2 linked regions of the Halohasta litchfieldiae genome follow. Each later gene encodes a partner of the first gene's protein in a complex. Links are inferred from orthologs where the notes say so. Each region holds a gene or a part of one and is shown on either strand. Other genes may lie near its edges.

Region 1 (3,254 bases):
AGCCGCGATGAACAGCGCGGTGAGCCGGGCGGGAAGCCACATCACCAGATCATCGAGCTTTGCGCTTGCCCACCCAACTGGCTTCGAGTGGTAGCCGACCATCGAATCCATCGTGTTGACCGCCTTCACCCACGCGGCGGCCGCCGTCGCAATCGGCAGGATGGGGACGGACAACCCGCCCGCAGAGATGGCGACAACAGCCAGTCCGAAGGCCGTAATCGGGGCAACCAGCCCATCAGCAAGGTTCTCGGCCGCGCTCTCGGCGGCCGCACTCCGGACCAGTTCAGGCGACAGCGCACTCGCGTCGCGGCCCGCCAATGCTCGGAGTTCATCTCGCGCACGCGGGAGATCGGTTGCTGACAGCGAGATCACATCGCGGGCGGTCTCGGTCAGTAGGCGGAGACTAACTGACGAAAACAGGACGGTTGCGGCGACCCCAGCACCAGCTACCGGATGAACGAGTCCGGCGATCCAGACCGTAACTGCGACGCTTGTTGCGGCCAGCAGTGGCAGTCCAACTGCCGCCAGTGTTCCGACTGCTCGCGGCGACGACCACTGTCGGTCGACCGGTCCGACGAGTCGACCGAACCAGACAACCGGGTGGATGCGAGCCGGTAGTTCGCCAGCCAGCCGATCAGCGATGGCCACCGCAACCACGACTGCGGCGGCAGTTACTGCCATCGACATCCTCTCATGCCGTCGACACCTCGCTGAATCGCTCAGGAAGCTGTGACAGTGGGGTCTCGCTTACGTCAATGAACGTGCCGCCAACAGCCTCGATTCCGCCGTCGGTCGCAGGTGTATCGCCGACATAGATGAGTCGGTCGACGGGAACCGAGAGCTGTCTCCCAATCGTTTCGAACGCCCGCCGGTCGGGTTTCCGCCAGCCGCAGGCGACACTGGAGACGATCTGATCAAAGGCGTCGCGCGACAGATCTGAGCGGATCAGTGTCCGGCCCACCAGCTCAGGAACCGAGCAGTTCGACAGCAGGCCGACCGGGCCGTATGCGTGGGCCGCCTCGACTGCGTCGACTGCGCCGGGCCGGGTTGCAACGCTCGGGTCAAAGGCGTCGACGACTGCTCTGCGGGCCGCATTATCCGTCGGCTTGACGCCCCGGCTGGCGAGGGCGGCGCTGACGTGGGCCGGAAGCGGGACCTCCGCGCCCTCGGGCGCATCGATATGAGGTTCGGTGTAGGCGTCTGCCCAGTCATCGGGGACCGCAACACCGCGCTGTTCCAGTGCGTCGGCGACTGCGAGGGCCGGCTCCTCGGGTTGGTCGGCGTCGACGAGTGTGCCGAACAGATCGAAACAGATGGCGACGGTGGAACTCACTGTGAGAGGATACGCCACCAGCGGTTTGAAAACACCGATCCGCGCGGTGGTCGTCGGTGGACGCTGTCGACCGGAAATCAGGGTTGGTACCGGAAAATCAGGCGAGCCGCGCGAACGCGAGTGTGCCGCTGACGTTGTTGATGTAGATCTCGACTTGATCGCCTTCCTCCGCACCGGGGACGAAGATCGTGTACTTGCCGCGCTCGGCGACACCGTCGCCTTTGCGGCCGGTGCCGGTGATCTCGACCTCGTAGGTCTCGCCTTCTTCGATATCTGGCGTCTCGGTGTGGTCGTCGGTACGGCGGCGTTTGGCGACCGGGCGGAACGCGCCACAGGCCTCACACCGGAGCATCTGGGTCCGGTTTTCGGTGACGAGTTTGGTGTCGGGAAGGCCACACTCCGAACAGGTGACGTATTCGGCGATGTATGACTCGATGGCCGCATCGAGTTCGGTCGACGAAAACGAGCCGTTGTAGCGCGCTCGGCCGTCCTCGTACTGTCCGGCCGTGCCGAGTTCCTGCTGGATCGTACTGTGGAGGTGCTCTGGATCACGGTCCAGCGCATCAGCGACTGTCGAGAGGTTCGTCAGCCGCGTAAACGCACCGTCCTTCTGGGCCTCAGCCTCGGGGATATCCAGCCGCTCGTCGGAGCCACCGAGGTCCGGCAGATCCTCGATTGCTCGATCAAGGTTCGATTCGTAGTCCATATGTGTCTGTCGGGGTGCCGGGGCTAAATGGCTTGCCAACTCCCTGTGGGTTTGTCAACATGATTCAGCCGACTGTCTCTTGGCGGACGATCCAACTCCTCGGGTGTCGACTCGGTGGGTCGACTTGGTGTAAACAAATCCGCTCCCCGAATTGAACTCACTCACTTCCCTGCGGTCGTTCGCTGCTCAATTCGGGCCGGGAGAGATTTTTCACTACTCCCGTTGGTCGTAGGAAAAGCTCGCGGCGGTGCCGCTCGCTATCGAGATTTTCACTTCGTTCAAATCTCGCAGTCCGCCCTCCCCGAATTGAACGGGGGACAAGTCGATCTACAGTCGACTGCTCTACCAGGCTGAGCTAAGGGCGGTCACTGATTCGTATCCCGTTGCCGCAATTAAGGGTTACTGTTCACTCCCCGTCTGACATCTGTCTGCCATAAGAGAAGGTTCAAATAGTATGCTGATAATAGTCACACCCGATGAGCAAAATCACGTTCCGTGCCGACGACGATCTCGTCAGTCGGCTAGAGGCACTCGACGCCTCGAAAAGCGAGGTGATGCGAGAGGCACTTCGCGCCCACCTCGAGACGACGGACCGTGAGTCGACCCCGTCCGACACTCAGACGGACAGCGAGGACGTCACTATCGACGATCTGGTGACCGACCGCCTCGACCAACTGGTGGCCGAACGAGAATCAGCTCGTCGACAGACACAGCCACCGGCTACGGCACCGGATATCACTGTAAACGTCTCCCTAGAGGGTGTTACTGCCGACGATGTGTCGGTCGACCACGAGTCGACTGGCCGTAAGACATCCAACCGCGGAGAGCAATACGGCCAGCCGGAGCCAGCCGCCACCGACTGCGCACAGTGCGGCGAGACGGTCGACGACGAGCACGTCTACTGTCCCAACTGCGGCGAGAAAACCAGCCACAGGCTGTTCTGTGAGTGCGGCGACGAGATCCAGTCCGATTGGGGATTCTGCCCCAGCTGTGGCCGTCGAACACCCGCAGCCGACGTGTTAGACAACGCATAACACACGAAAACAGCCGACTCAGGCTCTCTATCCGTGTCTTACAACGTGTGTCTTACATTCGCCGGTACTTTTATATACATTCAGCATAACGATACAGTTGCGTAAGACAGTCGTCTTACAGTGTACGTCGGTCGGACGAAAACGGTCCCCCCCGACGGTAGCACGCACAATGCGTGCCGTA
Region 2 (3,236 bases), 900 kb from region 1 along the record:
TCGCGATTTGGCCATCTAGGTTCCCTCCGAAGTGGCTTCTTGGGTGCGTTTACTGCGGTCAGATTCGAGCCACTCGTGTTTGCCCAGCCCCGGCTGTTTGGCCGTCAGGCCGATTTTTGAATCTCGGGGATTCCGTTCGTCGATGCTCTTTGTGACGACCCGCACGCGGACGGGATCGTCGACGCCGAGCGTCTGGTTGGACTCCGTCGAGGCGAGCTGCTGGTTCTCGCCATCGAAGGCGAGGTATTCGTCCGAAATCTGGGAGACGTGGAGCAGTCCGTCGACCGGACCAATCCCGACGAAGGCACCGAATTCGACGACCTCGACGACCGTGCCGTCGACGACCTCCTGCATGTCGGGGTCGAACGTGATCGCGTCGAACTCCGCTTCGTAGTAGACGCCGGGCCGATTGGGGAGCACCGTGCCCTCCCCGATGTCGTGTACCTCGGCGATACTGACGACACTGCCGACATCCTCGTCCATCCGTCCTTCTAGTTTGTCCTGCAGCAGGTGTTTGACCCGCTGTGGACTTACATCCGCCAACTGACGTGGCGGCACTTCAACCGTATCTTTGAGTCGTACCCGTTTGTACATATTATGGTTCTGTTATCCCGAGTCTGTTTCCCCGGACACCGACGACGCGAACACCGCGGGACAGCAGGCGGTCGCGCAAGGGGCGGTCATTCGTGACGACGGCGTCGAACTCGCCCTCCGTGGCGAGTTCGACAATCGCATCGTCAGCGTACGACGCATTCGTTTCGACTACACGACATCGATTGGCAAGATCTTTTCCCACGCTGGCGGCGGTTGCGGCCTCACCGTGGCCCGACGAAAGGTCGTCGAGTTCGTCGACGACAGCCTCTGGAACGAGACATTCGGTCTCGTCGAACAGCCGGTCGACCTCCTCGAAGACGCGAATCCCGAGTTCGACCGGCATCATCAGCGCGTTCGTATCCATGCCAACGCGTGTCATCTTACTCCGTCAGCGTGCCAACGCCGATCAGTCGCCATCGCGCGCCGACTCGGCGGTTGATGGCAATTTTGGCTCCGGCTGGCGCACACACTGGTCGTTTGAGTTTGACCTCACACTCGCCGGAGCGCGCACTCGTCACCGCACCGACTGTCGTCGCGGTGCCGACGGTGAGCATCAGCGGCTCACCGGTCGAGATCTCTTCGACTTCGTCGTTTTCGCCAACGACGCGGTCCAGCAGTTCAACGTCCATCTCGAAGGCTTCCCGCGTCGGTGGCAGACTGCCGGGCGTCCCGGCGACCTGTCCGCCGAGCGCATCGCCCTTTGCGAAGCTTGGGTCAAGACCGGTACCGACACCGATCAGTCCGCCGGGCGTCACCGAGTCGACGTTCTCGCTGCCGGCCTGTAGCGACCGGATCGACGTTTCAATCGACCGCCACTCGGTTTGGCCCTCCTCGTCGACCTCGCGGCCGGGTCGGAGTTGGATGTCGTCGCCGTTCTCGAACTCGCCGTCGACGAGACTGCCGCCAATGACGCCACCTGAGAGGTTCTCCCACGTGGTGCCGGGACGGTTGATGTCGAAACTCCGCGCGACGTACATCCGGGCGTCCTCGCCTTCGGTTCGTTCGGGCGTCGGAATCGTCTCCTCGATGGCGCCGATCAGGAGATCCATGTTGACCTCCTGCTGAGCGCTGATCGGGACGATTGGGGCGTCCTCGGCGACGGTGCCCTCGACGAACTCCTGGATCTGCTCGTAGTTGTCGACCGCGCGGTCGCGATCCACGAGGTCGACTTTGTTCTGGGCGATGACGATGTTCTCGATGCCGATGATGTCGAGCGCCATCAGATGCTCTTCGGTCTGCGACTGGGGGACGTCCTCGGTCGCAGAGATCACGAGCACCGCGCCGTCCATCAGCGAGGCCCCCGCCAGCATCGTTGCCATCAGCGTTTCGTGGCCGGGCGCGTCGACGAACGAGACCGTTCGAAGTCGCTCGCTCGGTGTTCCATCTTCACATTCCTCCTCGACGGTGTAACAGTCGGGCTCCTCGACGCCCGGGCATTGGCGGAACGTTGCGTCCGCATACCCCAGCCTGATGGAGATACCGCGCTTCATCTCCTCAGAGTGCTGATCGGTCCACGAACCGCTCAACGCTTGGACGAGCGTCGTCTTTCCGTGGTCGACGTGGCCGACGAGTCCGATGTTCACCTCCGGTTGTGTTGTCTCTTGTGTCACCTTTGACCTCCTCAGAGTAATCTTGTGAAAAATTCGCCCCGAACGACTGATAAAGTTGCTGTTCTCCCGGCGTCTCGTCACACCGTGACGTGATCGGTGTCGACTGCGGGCTGACAATCAATAGGCGTGTCGACTGGTCAATATTCTGTAGCGACTGTGAGGCGTTCGCGCAATACCGCGATTCACTAATAGGTCATGACTTCGATACTGTGGACGAAGATGGCACGATGGATTCAGACAGCCGACGACGGGGAGATTACGGAGATAGTCGACGCCGAGCCAGCCGACGGGAGCAACTGGATCGAGATCACGGAACTCGCCTATATGAGTGATGCCGCTCCCGACGGCCACGAGTCGACGCGCTACTACAAGCCGGAGGCCGACGAGCCGGCCGACGGCTGGGCTATCGAATCGGAAACAGTCGGAAAAACGTTTTACGAAGCGTAGCGATCCGACGCTCAGAACTGCTCGCGGTAGTGTCGACCGAACGCTCGGCGGCGGACGGTTGCGGCGGCCGCCTCCGGCTCGGCCTGATAGCTGGCGGCGACAACTGTTTTGTCTATCGCGACTGGATGCCAGACGACCGACTCTACGTCGTCACTCCCGACAAGGTCGACGCTGTCCTGCCGATTTTCGCACCACTCCTCGAACTCGGCCTGAGAGCCGTGGTAGACTTTTAAAAGAGAGGCAAACAGCGCATCCCGGGCGGTTTCGATCACCGCGCCGGTGACGCGCTCGTCGTACTCCGCGTTGTCGAACTCCATGGCCTTCGTGGCCTCCTTGACGACGATCTGGGCGGCTGGACCGGCGGTTTCGTAGGCTTCCCGTGCGGCTTCGACCGTCTCGGGTTCGGAGACGCCTTCGGTGTGCATGGCGTCGACACTGTGGCGACCCGTTAGGTTTCTTTGCTTTCGTCCTCGGTGTCGGCGTCGGGACCACGCTGTTGCATCTTTCGGGTCAGCTCCCGGGCCTCGTTGAGAATGGATTGTGCGTCGGCATCCAAGGCCTCGGTCTCTCCGGGTGATTCTGTGA

The links.
Region 2: the proteins of HALTADL_RS11420 (region 1) and HALTADL_RS16025 are in contact, whole or in part, in a crystal structure (PDB 2QMU), measured with the Saccharolobus solfataricus proteins. The link is inferred for Halohasta litchfieldiae from one-to-one orthologs. Residues at the interface, in WP_231918336.1 of Saccharolobus solfataricus: Met1, Leu2, Arg4, Leu5, Tyr6, Lys8, Leu9, Pro10, Ile106, Lys108, Lys109, Glu110, Lys111; in WP_009988771.1 of Saccharolobus solfataricus: Trp33, Pro65, Glu66, Gln148, Val151, Asp152, Val154, Ser155, Lys156, Ala159, Leu160, Tyr163, Arg164, Lys167, Ile180, Ile181, Pro182, Val183, Ser184, Leu186, His187, Ile189, Asn190, Asp192, Ser193.

The regions. Positions count from the first base shown.
Region 1 is NZ_CP024845.1:2,248,697-2,251,950, forward strand. Bases 236-3,169 are described here. They hold HALTADL_RS11420 (translation initiation factor IF-2 subunit beta), read right to left. Parts: upstream 2,040-3,169; coding sequence 1,431-2,039; downstream 236-1,430. Other genes in these bases: cbiB (adenosylcobinamide-phosphate synthase CbiB), read right to left, coding at 236-681; HALTADL_RS11415 (HAD family hydrolase), read right to left, coding at 692-1,333; HALTADL_RS11430 (double zinc ribbon domain-containing protein), read left to right, coding at 2,516-3,073. Also shown: more of cbiB, read right to left, coding at 1-235. UniProt on the Methanocaldococcus jannaschii protein: eIF-2 functions in the early steps of protein synthesis by forming a ternary complex with GTP and initiator tRNA.
Region 2 is NZ_CP024845.1:3,150,500-3,153,735, forward strand. The notes cover bases 90-3,005. They hold HALTADL_RS16025 (translation initiation factor IF-2 subunit gamma), read right to left. Parts: upstream 2,205-3,005; coding sequence 975-2,204; downstream 90-974. Other genes in these bases: HALTADL_RS16015 (DNA-directed RNA polymerase), read right to left, coding at 90-594; HALTADL_RS16020 (DUF188 domain-containing protein), read right to left, coding at 596-958; HALTADL_RS16030 (hypothetical protein), read left to right, coding at 2,424-2,651; HALTADL_RS16035 (DUF5809 family protein), read right to left, coding at 2,663-3,005. In the rest of the region: transcription elongation factor subunit Spt4, read right to left, coding at 1-15; more of HALTADL_RS16015, read right to left, coding at 16-89; more of HALTADL_RS16035, read right to left, coding at 3,006-3,076; HALTADL_RS16040 (DUF5810 domain-containing protein), read right to left, coding at 3,100-3,236. UniProt on the Methanocaldococcus jannaschii protein: eIF-2 functions in the early steps of protein synthesis by forming a ternary complex with GTP and initiator tRNA.